2 regions of the Paenibacillus sp. GCM10027628 genome follow, and region 1 is predicted to be linked to the other one. Evidence: riboswitches for the same ligand, from Rfam matches in the RefSeq annotation. Region 1 holds a riboswitch; the other holds the start of a gene.
What was found. A riboswitch is a leader RNA that binds a small molecule or an ion and turns the genes downstream of it on or off. The one in region 1 is predicted to bind cyclic di-GMP.

Region 1 (7,849 bases):
TGCGGATCGATCAGCGCCTTCACCTCAACCATCGTCGCTACAGGCTGAACATCGCGGAAAAATTCGCCGTGCGCCTTCCCAATCTCCGTCCACTTCGAAATATCCGTGACGAACATGCGAGTTCGAACGACGTCGGACATCTGCGCTCCAAGCTCAAGCAGCGCTTGTTCAATCGTTTGCAAAATGTATAGTGCTTGTTCGTAGGGATTGTCAACGCCAACGACCTCTCCGTCCTTCATCGCCGTCGTCCCTGCCACTTCAATTCGATTTCCAACCCGAATGGCCCGACAATAACCGACGAGCGGTTCCCAAGGGGAGCCCGTAAATACTTTAGCTCTTTGCATCTTCTTCAATCCCCCATTTTTAATGATCATACCTGCCTATAAAAAGCCGCCAGTTTCTCCTGCAATCCTTCTGTGACTGGTAGAAGCGGCAATCGAAGCATGTTCGAGTCAATGACACCTTGCTGCTTAAGCACCCATTTCATCGCCGCCGGATTCGGCTCTTGAAACATCAGCCGGATCAGAGGAAGCAGTTCATCGAATTGCCGTTTGCCCTCATCTCGCTGACCTGCCGCAAAACTCCGGTAGAACTCAACAAACCGCCTCGTCTCTACATTAGCAGAAGCGCTCATCATCCCCTTTGCTCCTGCGGAGAGAGCTGCGAACAGCAGTGAATCTTCACCGCAAAGTACCGGCTTCGAGCCCAACCGGGTAAGCTCTGACACTAGTTGTGTATTGGGCGTACTGTCTTTCATTCCGATGACGCCATCCAGTTCAAGAATCATGCGCACAGTGTCCAGTTCCAGCGTAACGCCGGTGCGGTGCGGAACTTCATATAAAATTACCGGGACTCCGACACTGGCAACACGCTTGAAATGTTCAACAATTCCTTGCTGGCTCGGTTTATTATAGTAAGGTACTACAACAAGTACGGCATCGGCGCCTAATTTTCCTGCGGCTTCCGTTTTTTTCACCGTTGCACGCGTGTCATTCATACCTGTACCCACGATTAGCGGTGCGGTCGTGTTCGAGGCTTGCCGAGCCGCTAGAGCGGTAGCAAATAAGATGTCCAGTTCCTCCGATGTAATCGTCGGCGATTCTCCAGTAGTACCATTAATAACTAGACCGTCCACTTCGTCTTGAAACAATTGATAAGCCAGCTTGTAAAAGGAACCGGCATCCACCTCATACGCCTCATCAAAAGGTGTGATGATCGGCACATATACCCCTTGAAGGTCATTTTCTCTCAACAAATAAACCATCTCCCCTACCAGCCAAAATTTGTCCTTACTCACACTCTATCATGGAACTTATCATCACAGTTAGCTATAATAAATGATAACGGTCATCAAAAATATTGATAGTGCGAGGACACCAAATGGATCTTACGTATTTCCGAACGTTTCGGGAAGTCGCCAAGCGAAAAAGCTTTACCCGCGCAGCGGAAGAATTAGGTTATGCGCAATCCAGCGTCACGATGCAGATTCAAAAGCTGGAACGCGAATACGGCGTCCCTCTTTTCGAAAGATTTGGACGTCAGCTTCGGTTAACACATCCTGGAGAAAGCTTGTTGAAACTGGCCGTGCAAATGCTGGAGCTTTATGATCAGTCCAAAGAAATGATCGCCCATCAGGTTAGCGGCACGCTTACGATCGGTACGATAGATTCCCTCGCTGCGTACTACTTGCCGCCTTATTTACAACAGATCAGACAGCACTTTCCCAACCTCAATATCCAGCTTCTACCCGACAATGAATCCTCCTTATTAGCAAAGGTAAAAGAAGGCGATTACGACATCGGCCTATTACTCGACCGTTATCCGGCAGATTCTTTTCTTCACTGCATTCAAATCAGGGATGAGCCGCTGGTGTTCGTAGGCCCCAAAGATCACCCTCTGGTGCATGCAGCAGGCGTGCAGTTAAGTGACTTCCAGCATACGGAATTCATCGTCACGGAAGGCAGCTGCATCTATCGGAATATGTTTGAAAAATTGCTCAAAGACAACGCCGTTCCCTTTCGAATCGGTTTCGAACTTGGCAACTTGGAAACGATCAAACACTGCGTCATGACAGGACTTGGTATTGCTCTACTTCCCCGTATCGCCGTCGAAACAGAGCTGGAACTTGGCAAACTTGCAATTATTCCTTTTAGCCACCCGGCGCTGCGCTTCGATCTCCAACTCCTGCTACACCCCAAAAAGTGGATGTCACAACCGCTGCAATCATTCATCGCTATGCTGACAAACAGCGAAATCAGACAATAAAAAAGAAGCTCGCCTTTTCGAAAAGGTGGAGCTTCTTTTTCTCATTCGTTATATGCGGATGTCAAGATTTTTCCCTAAATGCGGTGCTGCCGATAACGCTGCCGCGTTCACTTGCTGCTGGGATTTGGTAAAATCCTGCATCAACGTGCTGGCCGCTGCTTCTTGCATGTCGCTCGCCTTGCTAAACAGCTGCAGTCCGACTGCTTGCTGCAAAGCATCGCCGCTGTTTATCGCGGATAATGCAGCATTTACATTCACGAGCACTCCTCCTCTCACCGTTCGGTAGCTGGCAAGCGTACGGCCGTAGCCGATTAGCCCCTGTAGCTTTGCGTCTGTCGCTTTCGCGTCATTTGCCTTTTCGCAGATGCTAGGCAGTACCTAAGCACTCTTTTAGTATAGGGATGACAGCCTATTTCGTCAATATTTGACACAGGCTATAGATCCATTTAACGCTGCTTACGCACCGAATTCAGATGGATTCGCTCTCCAAGAATGGAGGAGATCGAGATCCTCTTCCTTGATCTTGCCTTTTTCCAGAGCAACTTCAAGCAACTTGGAGTAGTTGGATAGCGTATGGAGCGGCATGTCCGCCGCTTCAAAAGCTTGTGTAGCCTTGTCAAGCTGATAGGAGAAAATCGCAAGTACGCCCAGAGCGACTGCCCCCGCTTCCTTCACGGCCAATGCCGCTTTCAAAGAAGATCCGCCAGTAGAGATCAGGTCTTCGATGACGATAACCTTTTGACCTGGCTTGACCGTCCCTTCGATCAGGTTCTCTTTGCCGTGACCTTTGGCTTTATCGCGAATGTAGATCATGGGTAGGCCTAGCTTCTGTGCAACCCAGGCTGCATGTGGAATCCCGGCTGTCGCTGTGCCAGCGACAACTTCCGCTTCCGGGAACTTTTCTTTGATTAAAGCAGCAAAGCCGTCGGCAATAGCCTCACGAATCGCCGGGTGCGACATCGTCAGTCGATTATCGCAGTAAATCGGCGATTTCAGACCGGATGTCCAAGTGAACGGTTGGTGCGGGCGTAGCGATACCGCCTCGATTTCTAGTAAAGATGCTGCGATGTGCTGTGCGATCGTTTCAAGCTGGCTCATGATTAATGACACCGTTCCTTCCTTGTTTTCAGCCTCTGGTTTACGTTGCGCCCATGAAATCAAGCGCTAAATTTACTCACACTCAAATCCTGAGTGCGAGATTAAACTGCAGGTTTCAGAAACGGACAAATTAGCGGCAGTTTTTTCCTGTAAAAGCGCATAAAAAGAGGGAAGGCCCCATTTAGAAGGAGAAATTCCTTCTAAATGGTATTTGGAAGCCTTCACCCGTGAAGTTTTATAAAATCGAATCGATGATCGATTCGATCGCCGCTCTCGGATCGGCTGCCCCAGTAATCGGGCGGCCGATCACGACGTAGTCCGTGCCCTGCGCGAACGCCTCAGCCGGCGTCATGACGCGCGACTGATCGCCCGCGTCGGCGCCCGCAGGGCGAATGCCCGGCGTAACGGTGACGAACGCGCCACCGCACGCCGCCTTGATCTGCGTCACCTCAAGCGGTGACGCGACAACCCCGTTGAGCCCCGCGGCATGCGCGAGCTGGGCGTAACGAATGACGGCCTGCTCGACCGATCCGGTCAGGCCGATCTCGTCGTTCAGCACCTGCTGGCTGGTGCTGGTAAGCTGCGTGACGCCGATGACGATCGGGCGTCTTGCTCCAGGGGCGAGCGCCTTGTCGACGCCCTCCATGGCCGATTCCATCATCTGCTTGCCTCCGGCAGCATGGACGTTGAACAAATCAACCCCAAGGCGAGTCACGCTCTCTGAGCCGCCTCGCACTGTGTTGGGGATGTCATGCATCTTGACATCCAGGAACACCTTGTAGCCGCGGTCCTTAAGGCTGGCTACAAAACCCGGACCTGCAGCATAAAACAGCTGCATGCCCACTTTCATATAGCAGGGAATGCCTTCGAGCTGCTTTAGCAGCTCTTCAGCTCCCCCTGCGTTCGCGTAATCCAGGGCGACCATAATGCGCCCTGCCACGTCCGTACGTGTTAGTGTACTCACGTTCGTCACCATCCCTTACGCGTAAACCGGCATCGCGCGGGAGGAGAAGTTGATCGATTCGAGCATGTTCACGAGCGCTCTCACCGTATCCAGCGATGTCATACAAACCACGCCGTTCTCAACCGCTTCACGGCGAATACGGAAGCCGTCGCGCTCAGGCGTTTTGCCCTTCGTCAGCGTGTTCACAACGAATTGCGCTTCGCCGCCGCGAATGAGATCCAGAATGTTCGGCGAACCTTCGCTCAGCTTATGCACCGTCGTTACAGGCAGGCCAGCTTCTTCGAGCGCCGTTGCCGTACCGCCGGTTGCGATAATTTTATAACCGAGACGATAGAAACCTTTCATAATCTCAATCGCTTCGTCCTTATCTTTGTCCGCAACCGTCACAACGACGGATCCGGCTGCAGGGATTTTCATACCCGCTCCGATTAAACCCTTGTACAGCGCTTTGGCAAAGTTTGTATCTCGGCCCATCACCTCGCCGGTCGACTTCATCTCAGGTCCGAGTGTCGTATCTACTCGGCGGAGCTTCGCAAAGGAGAACACAGGCACTTTAACCGATACATACTTATCTTCCGGCCACAGACCGCTTTGGTAGCCCATATCAGCCAGCTTTTGACCCATAATAACGCGGGTTGCTACATTCGCCATCGGGATGTTGGTTACTTTACTTAAGAACGGTACCGTTCTGGAAGAACGCGGGTTAACCTCAATGACATACACTTGATCGTTGTGGATAACGAACTGGATGTTGACCAGACCCACGACTTTCAGCTCTAGACCGATTTTTGTCGTAATGTCGATAATTTGTTGCTTGATCTCGTCGGAGATCGTTTGCGGCGGATAAACGGCGATCGAGTCACCGGAGTGAACCCCTGCGCGTTCCACGTGCTCCATGATGCCTGGGATGAGAACCGTTTCTTTATCGCAAATCGCGTCGACTTCAACCTCTTTACCAAGCATGTAGCGGTCGATAAGTACCGGATGCTCAGGGTTGATTTTCACCGCATATTCCATGTAGCTCAACAATTCTTCATCCGAGTAGACGATTTCCATCGCGCGGCCGCCAAGGACATAAGATGGACGAACGAGCACCGGATAGCCGAACTGTGCAGCCGTTCCTACCGCTTGGTCAACAGATGTTACTGTGCCGCCCGGCGGTTGAGCAATGCTCAGCTTGCGAAGCAGCGCTTCGAATTTCTTACGGTCTTCAGCAGTATCGATACTTTCGAGATCAGAACCAAGAATGCGCACGCCGGCTTTCGAAAGCGGAGCCGCCAGATTTATCGCCGTTTGACCGCCGAATTGTACGATAACGCCGATCGGTTTCTCGCGCTCGATGACGTTCATCACGTCTTCGAAGAACAATGGCTCGAAGTACAATCTGTCGGAAGTATTAAAGTCCGTCGAAACCGTCTCCGGGTTGTTATTGATAATAACCGCTTCGTAACCCGCAGCTTGGATCGCCCATACCGCGTGAACCGTGGAGTAGTCGAACTCGATCCCTTGACCGATACGGATCGGACCGGAGCCCAAAACGACGACTTTTTCTTTGTTAGTTTCCGTTACTTCGTCTTCTTGCTCATAGGTAGAGTAGTAGTATGGCGTCGATGCTTCAAACTCCGCTGCGCATGTATCTACCATTTTGTATACGGGCTTGATATTTTGCTGCAGGCGCAGATTGCGAATATCTGCTTCTTTCGTGTAAGTCGAACTTCCAGCCAATGCACGAATCTCAGCGATCGCGCGATCGGTGAAGCCTTTGCGTTTTGTTTCGAACAGCAGCTCCGGCGTTAAGTCGCTTGCCGCGATTTCTTTTTCGAATTTAATCAAGCCGTCAAGCTTGTTCAGGAACCACCAGTCGATCTTCGTGAGGCTTTGCAGCTGCTCCACGGTGTAGCCTCTACGATAAGCTTCTGCCAGTAAGAACAGTCGTTCATCGTCCGGTTTTTGCAAACGGAATTCGAGTGTTTCTTGATCAAGCAGATCCGTTTCTTTCAGGAAAAGACGGTGTACGCCGATTTCCAGAGAGCGAATCGCTTTGTGGATCGACTCTTCGAACGTACGGCCGATCGCCATCACTTCGCCGGTCGCTTTCATTTGCGTACCGAGCTTACGGTTGGCAGCCGTAAATTTATCGAACGGCCAGCGCGGAATTTTGGATACGATGTAGTCCAGCGTCGGCTCGAAGCAAGCGTAGGTTTGTCCCGTTACCGGGTTCACGAGTTCGTCAAGCGTGTAGCCAATCGCGATTTTCGCAGCCATTTTCGCAATCGGATAGCCCGTTGCTTTGGACGCGAGCGCCGAAGAGCGGCTGACGCGCGGATTCACTTCGATGACATAGTATTGGAAACTGTGCGGATCCAGCGCGAACTGTACGTTACAGCCGCCCTCGATGTTCAGCGCACGGATAATTTTCAGCGATGCGGAACGCAGCATTTGATACTCGCGGTCAGACAACGTTTGGCTCGGCGCCACTACGATACTGTCACCCGTGTGCACACCTACGGGATCGAAGTTTTCCATGTTACATACGACGATACAGTTGTCGTTCGCGTCGCGCATAACCTCGTACTCGACTTCTTTCATACCTGCGATGCTGCGCTCAACCAGACATTGTCCGATAGGGCTGTAGCGAATACCGGAAGCGACGATATCCGTCAGCTCTTCCATTGTGTTACAGATACCGCCGCCTGTTCCACCCAGGGTGTATGCAGGACGCACGATGATCGGGAAACCGATTTCCATAGCGAATTCCACAGCTTGCGCAACCGTAGTTACGATAACGCTATCCGGTACAGGCTGCTCTAATTCTCTCATCAAGTCGCGGAACAAGTCGCGGTCTTCCGCTTTTTCAATCGCCGTTAACTGCGTACCGAGCAGTTTGACGTTTTCGCTCTCCAGCACGCCGGCGCGCGCCAGCTCTACAGCCATGTTCAGACCGGTTTGACCGCCGAGTGTTGGCAATAAGCCGTCTGGACGCTCTTGGCGGATGATTTGCGTAACGAAGTCGAGCGTAATCGGCTCGATATATACTTTGTCGGCCATGTTCGTGTCGGTCATGATCGTAGCCGGGTTGCTGTTGATCAAAATGACTTCCATGCCTTCTTCTTTCAGCGCTTGGCAAGCTTGCGTTCCTGCATAGTCAAACTCCGCCGCTTGACCGATAACGATCGGGCCGGAGCCAATCACGAGAATCTTTTTGAGTGTATTATTTTTTGGCATACTGCAGTTCCTCCTTCACAGATGTCGACGCCGTCGTTGCTTTCCACTGAGCAAGCATTTGTGCTTGGCGCGGCTGCTGCGGGTTGTCTTGCTTAAACTTATTAATCATCGCGATAAAATCATCGAATAGGTAGCTGGAGTCAAAAGGACCCGGTGCCGCTTCCGGATGGTATTGAACCGAAAATGCAGGGTATTTCTTATGCTTCAAGCCTTCGATGGTGCGGTCGTTATTGTTAATGTGCGTTACTTCCAAGTCGGTTCCGGCAATGGAATCGTCCTTCACCGTGTAGCCATGGT
Region 2 (7,849 bases), on a different contig from region 1:
AAGTCGTCCACAACAGATCTTGCTTTGTTTTGGGAACGACCGAGGCATCCAAATCGATGCCGATAATTCCGATATTTTCATTTTTACTGTTTTTCAACGGAACAAAGATGGATTTATGTACGCCGTATTCATCCTTATAGATGCTGCTGATCGTAGGTTTATTATCCTTAATCGTTGCGTTCATCTCAGGCGTAAAAGGATAATCGGTACCGAAATCGTCATCAACTCCGGTTAATATGACAATTTGCTCTTTGTTTTGAGCTTTTTTCAACACATACACGTTCTCGAGTGAATCTTCTTTTTTAAACTGCTCGAATTGTTGTTTGATTTTCGTATAGGCCGGATTATCTTTTCCGGTAATTCCATCAGCCCGGTCAGGTATGGAAGCCATGTATTTCGAAACGTTTTGAATATTGGACGTTAATCTGAGGACGAACTGATCCTCAAGCTTGGTTGTTAGTTTTTGGCTAACCATGTATCCGGACAAGGAAAATGCCGCGCAAATAAACAAGAGCAGGAGTAAAATACTGCCCGTCATTTTAACCGCGATACGTTCCCGGAACCAGTTGATCATTTTCATTGGAGCCTGCTTTGCCACTTTCATTTACCTCCCGCTCAAAATCGTTGATTCATAATGCTTTTCGTAGACTTGCGCTACGGTTTCTTTCAAATATTGAACAATTTCAGGCACGTGCTTGGTCTCTGTATAAGGAGAAATAATAAAAATCTTAGACGCGTATAAAGGAACCAAGCCGCCGTCTTTCGTCTGAACCATGAGATGCTTCTTGGTGTCGCCGAAGAAGATACGATCGCGATGATCCCCAAGCATTTCAAACAGTCGTTCGTTAAATTTGTTGCTCCGTTCGATTTCCAGACGGGTACACATGCCCTTCATTTCCGCCTGGAAGCCAGGACTGCCCTCCGGATATATACGAAATAAAGTGATGATGCCAGGGTTGTCACCATTGACGATTTCGGCTTGTGGGATTTCCCATTTCAACGCTTCCCTGAAAGCGAGATTAACCTCAACGAATTGCGCCAGCAATCGCTGATACCCTTGAATGCCGAAGGCAAGCAAAGCACCATAAATACTAATAGAACTCGCCATGCGCGAACACTCCAACGTATATCCGGTATGGTATTGCCCATATCCGCGGTGTCCGACATAAGGCGTTTCATCCGGATGCAAATCGACGAGCGTTAAATCGGCGGCATCCTTAAGCAGAAATAAGCTTGTCACATAAGGAGTTTGACCTAACTTTTGGAAATCGAAGCAAAGGGAATCGGCCAGTTTCAAATGTATCATCTTGCGTTGGATGGACTTTAGCGCTTGAACAACATCCGACTTAAACTCAAGTGGATTTGCAGTGAAGTCATAGTCGTTAAAGAAAGCGAAAAAACCGCCTAAAGCAGAATCTGCATGAATATGAGGTCTGGATAAGCCATGATGAGCGGCTACCTGCTCGGCCATAGCGTAAATTTGCCCTACATCGTCAATACCCATTGCGTCTGTCGTTCCGGTAGTAGCAACGATATAAATCGGAATTCCGCCGTTTGCAATAACTTCTTTCATTTTGTTGCGCAGATCGTCCACATCCATGGAACTGTCTGCATGCGTACGGACCCTTATCAATCTATCACTGCCTATGCCTGAAGCTTCCATAGATTTATATAAACTATAATGCGCGGCATCGGAACAAAAAGCGTACAAATTGTTGGGAACGCCTTTTTGCAACGCGTCCGGAACAAATTTGGCAATCGCAATCCGCAGACCGGAGAATACGGCTCCTTGTCCGCCCCAAGTCGTATAACCGCCGCTTTTCAGCGAATCGTACCCGATTAATTTGGACATCATGCTGATAACCCTTACTTCCGCTTCGGCTCCAGCGGGGCCATACACATCCCATAAATTATTGCCATTCACCATAAAAGCTGCAATCATGCCCATAATCCCAGGGATGCTTGCCATCGGCAAAATATTCGTTAGAAAATATTTAGAATGATAAGGATGATCATGCAGCAATTTCAATAACTCGGAATTGACATCCTCTAATGGAACGCTGCCGTTTGGAATCGCACTATTTCGAATGAGGTCATTGTAAAAATTTCCACTTCGATTTTTATGACCCTTGAGATTCACGCCATCCGGGTTTTTGAGCTCATCTACGCCCCTAACGATTTGTTCAATGAGCTGTAAAAACATTTGACGCGTTTGTTGATTTCCATCCTCACTGGGAAACAATTGCTGTACATTCGTCAGTCTCTTCTCTCTCATATTTTTCTCTCCTATCGATTGAGTTCGTCGTATGTAAACATCACAAAAAGGCGAACATGGATGTTAGCCCATATTTCGCCAATTGCTGAAGTGCAACTGGCTGACATATCCTTGTAGGATGTAGTCCCTCTAGCTTTGCGTCCCCATTTTTCAATAGGTTTGCCATTATTAACTTGTCAGTGAATATTTTTCAACGACAGTAATCGACATACAAAACTTTACAATTTCATACACAAGAATAGAGTATAGTACAGTCGTATGAATAAAACAACACATTTTTCCAATATTGTTTGTTAAGTTTTAATGCAGTCATGATATGACTTTTTTAACAAAAGACGAATGAAACCCCTTCCACATGGATAATAGAAGGGGTTTTGTCCTTATATGCGTGATCGTTAAGGAACCGGAACTCCCACGTCCGTACCGGCTTGAATCTCCTCAGGCAGCGCTTCAGAGGCGCTGGGTACATGCCGCGGCTTGAAATTTACGACATCGGAGGAGGAGATCGTAATGTACACCCTGCCCGGTGAGGCTTGAGCCCTAATCAAAATAGGTTGATTGTAATTGTTGGTGAAGCTGAAATCCGGTCCGCCCCAATTCACGGTAGCATCCCGCCCAGGTGGAACGTACGGTACGGACCTGCTATGCGAATATCGTTCCACGATTTTCAGACCGGCACGGTCTACCGCGTTGAAAAGAGTCGACGAAATCTGACAAATTCCGCCGCCTATGCCTTCGGAAAATTCGCCTCTGACAATGACTTTGGCTAGTTTATAGCCTTTTGCCGGTGTTCGAACGCCTACCACACGATTAAAGGAGAATGTTTCCCCGGGATAAATCACGACATTGTTAATCGCATTCGCAGCCAGCTTCATATTATGATAGCGATTATTGTTATTCGAATTAAAGTAAGTGACGTAATATCCGATCGACTGTACGCGTATTGTTGCAAGCAACTCACTGTCCACTTTGGGATAGATGGCTGACACAGGAGCTGTCATTTTCTTGGATTGTTGATTATAAAAAGTATCGTAGAACTCCTTTCGGAAGGCTTGACGATTCAGTTTTGCACCTGAAACTTCCTTCACGATGGCTCCACTTTCATTAATGGTGGCGTTTACGGGCGCCCGGAATATCTTTTTTTCGACGTCCTTGACTAGCACGTCTAATTTCTCCTCGTCAACCAGAGGCACATCGATAAATGGAAGCGAATAATCCGTGCGGTTCACATTCTTGATGCATTGTCCGTTCCGGTCGATGCATAGATCATCTTGCAAGTGATTCGGCTGAAGTAATAAAAATAGTCCAGCAATCCAACCATAACCCATAAACAAGCACATCTCTCCTATTCTTATCCAGGCTTGTACTAAATCCTAAATGGTAGTATATCCAATCTTTGTAATTTCCACTAAAAAAGACAACTCAAAGAGCCCCTTCTACGATGAGAAAGGGCTCTTGATCTAAGTAGGCGCTATATGATGATTTCCCTCCATAACGCTCGGGCGCGATCTGCGAAAAGCAGCGATTGCGACCATCGGTCGCTGCATTCATGCTGCCGGTTCGCATATTCATCCGTTGTGATCGCATAAGGTGCAGGGCCTAACTCGCATACAAAAGAGAACACGTCACCCGGTTTGGCGGCACTCCGCCAGTTACGCATGCCGCTTTGCCACCAGTGTTCAAAGTGGGGCATCATCGGATGTTCCCCTCTTTCTCCGACGTTCACCTGAACTTGCTCGCCATTGGACACTCTTGCATGAATACTGGCCGTGCGGGTGAGCAGGGTTTGCAGTAAGTTCTCGGCTTCCGGTCTAACGGTATGCATCTCGCCAGCGACGACATAATGGGAGAAATCAATCGTCAGCCGCAGATCGTCCAACCGGTTGATATATTGAACGGTTCGCAGCAGATCTTGGGTGATCGTACCCCGATGTGTCTCGATGAACACCGGGATTCCTGCATGTTGGGATACGCTGAGCAGCTCAAGAAGCAGCGCTTCCGCCGGTTGATCGGTCAGAAATGGCGTTAACACCTGGGCGTTAATGAAGGAGACAGGTCCGTAATTTTTTACGTTTTCGATAAATTGTTGCAGGTCTTGCGCGGTTCGCGGGTAGGCATTCACACTAAACGACAAGCCGTAATGATCCAGCATCCGCCGCCACGCCGCCGCTTCCTCAGGCGGGGGAACGAAGCCGTTAATTCCGTCAAAACCCGCTTCCGCGATGTGACGGAATTTCTCCTCAAGGCTCCATTCCCGGCCATGTTCGCCCAATCCATTCATCGCCCACCATGACATCTGGACGTCCAGCTTTGCTTCCACAGCGTTAATGGGGGTAGACCACTTCGAATTCGTCACCGCATGGACCTCCATTCGGATTAATTGCCAGGTCGACGGGAACGCCGTCTTGTCGATACAAGGGACGGTAGTGGTTGCTAATATGAGTCGCCGAAGCATTGGCATAATGGCAAATAAACGCCCGGCGGAATCGGTCCTTCGACTTATTCCGGTACGACCCGTGAATAAGGTTCCCGTTGAAAAACAGCACATCGCCTCGCTCCATGATGGCTGGTATGGCTTTTTCATCTTTCGGCGGCTTCACATAATGCGTCGTAAACGACTCTTTTGAATCTGCCGTATCGGGACAGGAGATGTCCAATTGATTCGTTTTCGGCACAACGAGCAATCCGCCGTTTTCTTCATCGGCTGCATCAATAGCGGTCCAAGCGGCTATACAATTGCCCGGTTCCACCTGCAGGTAAAAATTATCCTGGTGCAACGCTTGGCCGCGCGAACCCGGCGGTTTGTAATAAAACATACTTTGCGCGGCAAGCGCTTCTTCATCATACAAATCTGCTAGCACTTCCATAACAGGCGCATGAAGCATATACTTTTTCGCCGTTTCGTCAAAACGGTGCGGATGCATCACGCGCGGATATCGTTTGAGCGGATCGACCACTGTGTCTGCTTGCAGGTCCGGTTCGAAGTAACCAGGTACCGTCCGGTGGCTGATCACTTCAAAAGTCTCGTCAATCTCGGCCAAATTCTGTTCGGAAAACAAGCCTTTGACGATGAGATAGCCTTCTGTTTCAAACTGATGTTTTTGTTCTTCGGTAAGCCTGCGCAATGGCTGCGTCATGTGAATTCCTCCCATAATGAACAATCATGTTTCCTGTAACTTAAGCATAAAGAAATTCCCCGTCTTAAAGAAGTAACGATGATGCTAATTACTCACACAATCCTGCTATTTTGTTGCTAGAGCTGATGGTTATCCGATATGATGTTAATAAAATAATAGGGTATGGATGATGGAGGAATTAGAGTGGAATTTTCAGCTCATACGATCATCGCAGGACATTTCATAGAGACGGATACCTATGTAACCAAACGGCCGCAAGGAAGAAACGATTGGTTGATCACGTTCACCCTTGAAGGAGAGGGATACTATCTGACCTCTGGTCAGGAGCAAATTTGCCAAGCCGGCGATGTGTCCCTGCTCAGACCAGGTACGCCGCATCAATATGGCACGAGAAAAGGCCAAACCTGGCAGTTCGTTTGGGCCCATTTTCCTGCATCGCTCACCGAAACGAGCTTGCTGCCGGATAAGGAGCTGTTCATTCTTTCCATAGAAAGCGAATCGATTCGCGAGCGGATTTTTCAAGCTTTTACCCGAATACTTGGAGACTCTAGAGAACGGGGGGATTTCTGGTTTGAGTTATGCTGCAGCTCTTTGCGAGAAATCCTGCTCATTATGGCACAGAAAACTAGCAGAAAAGTCGACTCCCGCATCGAAGAAGTTCTTCACTTGCTCTCTGTACAGATGCGACTGCCGATTCGAATCGACGATCTCGCCAGAACGGTCGGGCTCTCACCTTCCAGACTGTCTCACCTTTTCAAAGCGAGCACCGGATATTCGATCGTGGATACGCTAAATCGCATGCGGATTCAACAAGCCGTTCTTTTGCTCGAGCATACCGATCGAAGCGCATCGGAAGTTTGTTATGATGTTGGCTTTCAAAACTACAATCATTTCACCAATCAGTTTCGCAAATGGCATGGCATGAATCCAAGTACATTTATGAGGAAACAAACGGTAAAAAAAATTTGACAGACTCAAAAGCTGAGGGTAATTTTAAGTTATACCATTAAAAGGCGGTGCCCGCGTATGGATAACGGAGTTGATTCACCCCGTTTGGGGATTGTCAAGGCAGTCAGCCTGAGTCCGACACACACGTTTAGCAAGCCGAATCAGTTTAGCATTGAACTTGTAGTCGGTCTTGGCGTCCTCGGAGACGCACATATGGGCGAAACGGTGAAACACCGCTCACGCGTAGCTCAAGATCCGACCCAACCCAACTTGCGTCAAGTACACCTCATTCATGCCGAGCTTCATGAGGAATTGCGGGGCGCAGGCTTCGAGGTGCTCGACGGGCAAATGGGCGAGAATATTACAACCCATGGCGTCGATCTTCTAGATCTGCCGCGGGGAACCAAGCTGCATGTAGGAGCCGCTGCTGTCATCGAGGTAACCGGCCTGCGCAACCCTTGCCCGCAGCTGGACCGATTCCAGACAGGGCTCAAGTCTGCCCTTTTGGGGGAAGATGCGGACGGCAATGTCATCCGCAAGGCGGGTATCATGGGCATTGTGCTTGCAAGCGGCCAGGTCCTTCCGGGAGATACAATCCGCGTCGAACTGCCCCCAGGACCGCATTTGCCGCTGGATCGAGTCTAATTAACTAAGCCCCACAAAGTGACGCCAAGCTCTGGAGCATAATCCGGGTACTTTGCGAGGACCCCAAATAAAAATTAGGAGGATATGTATGACTTTTGAAACCAATCTGGAAAAATATGCTGAACTTACCGTTCGCGTGGGTTTAAACATTCAGCCTGGGCAAACGCTTTGGATTAACGCCCCTATGCACGCCCCGCAGCTTGTTCGTTTCATAGTTAAGAAGGCTTACGAAGTTGGAGCCAAACACGTACATATCGAATGGCAGGATGATATTTGTACGCAAATTAAATATAAGTATGCTCCCGAGGAAGCGTTCCATGAATATCCCAATTGGAGAGCTCAAGCCATGGATGAGCTCGCGGCCAACAATGGGGCTTATTTATTGATCGAAGCAGCCGATCCCGAGCTGCTGAAAGATGTGGATACCAAACGCATCTCCGCTTTCTCCAAAGCCGCCGGCCCTAAATTAGTGAAGTGGAGAGAAAGCATGTCGGCCTACAAGATGACATGGTCGATCATTGCGGCACCTTCACCCGCATGGGCAAAGAAGGTGTTCCCTCACTTGGAGGAAGGCGAAGCGATTAACGCTCTGTGGGATGCCATCTTCAAAGCGACGCGGGTGGACCAAGAGAATCCAGTTGAAACATGGATCGCACATAATGCGACACTGCGCAGCAAACGGGAGCAGCTCAATGAAAAGCAATACCGCAAAATTCATTATCGGGCACCCGGTACTGAACTAACGGTCGAGCTTCCCGACAATCATGTCTGGAGAGGCGGGGCCGCTACCAACGGGACAGGAGGATTCGATTTCAATCCGAATATTCCGACCGAAGAGGTTTTC

Region 2: another riboswitch for cyclic di-GMP. It lies ahead of ACFQZT_RS32115 (pyridoxal phosphate-dependent decarboxylase family protein); the one in region 1 lies ahead of ACFQZT_RS01265 (putative motility protein).

The regions. Positions count from the first base shown of each region.
Region 1 covers NZ_JBHTHA010000002.1:223-8,071, forward strand. The annotation lists gene ACFQZT_RS01250 (RidA family protein) at 1-344, opposite strand, end outside; gene dapA (4-hydroxy-tetrahydrodipicolinate synthase) at 371-1,264, opposite strand; gene ACFQZT_RS01260 (LysR family transcriptional regulator) at 1,381-2,265, shown strand; gene ACFQZT_RS01265 (putative motility protein) at 2,314-2,523, opposite strand; cyclic di-GMP riboswitch class I at 2,544-2,630, opposite strand; gene pyrE (orotate phosphoribosyltransferase) at 2,722-3,363, opposite strand; gene pyrF (orotidine-5'-phosphate decarboxylase) at 3,599-4,288, opposite strand; gene carB (carbamoyl-phosphate synthase large subunit) at 4,343-7,552, opposite strand; gene carA (glutamine-hydrolyzing carbamoyl-phosphate synthase small subunit) at 7,539-7,849, opposite strand, start outside.
Region 2 covers NZ_JBHTHA010000052.1:168,045-175,893, forward strand. The annotation lists gene ACFQZT_RS32110 (methyl-accepting chemotaxis protein) at 1-598, opposite strand, end outside; gene ACFQZT_RS32115 (pyridoxal phosphate-dependent decarboxylase family protein) at 605-2,275, opposite strand; cyclic di-GMP riboswitch class I at 2,364-2,449, opposite strand; gene ACFQZT_RS32120 (VanW family protein) at 2,671-3,603, opposite strand; gene ACFQZT_RS32125 (sugar phosphate isomerase/epimerase family protein) at 3,747-4,631, opposite strand; gene ACFQZT_RS32130 (phytanoyl-CoA dioxygenase family protein) at 4,600-5,412, opposite strand; gene ACFQZT_RS32135 (helix-turn-helix domain-containing protein) at 5,596-6,381, shown strand; gene ACFQZT_RS32140 (MOSC domain-containing protein) at 6,439-7,005, shown strand; gene ACFQZT_RS32145 (aminopeptidase) at 7,094-7,849, shown strand, end outside.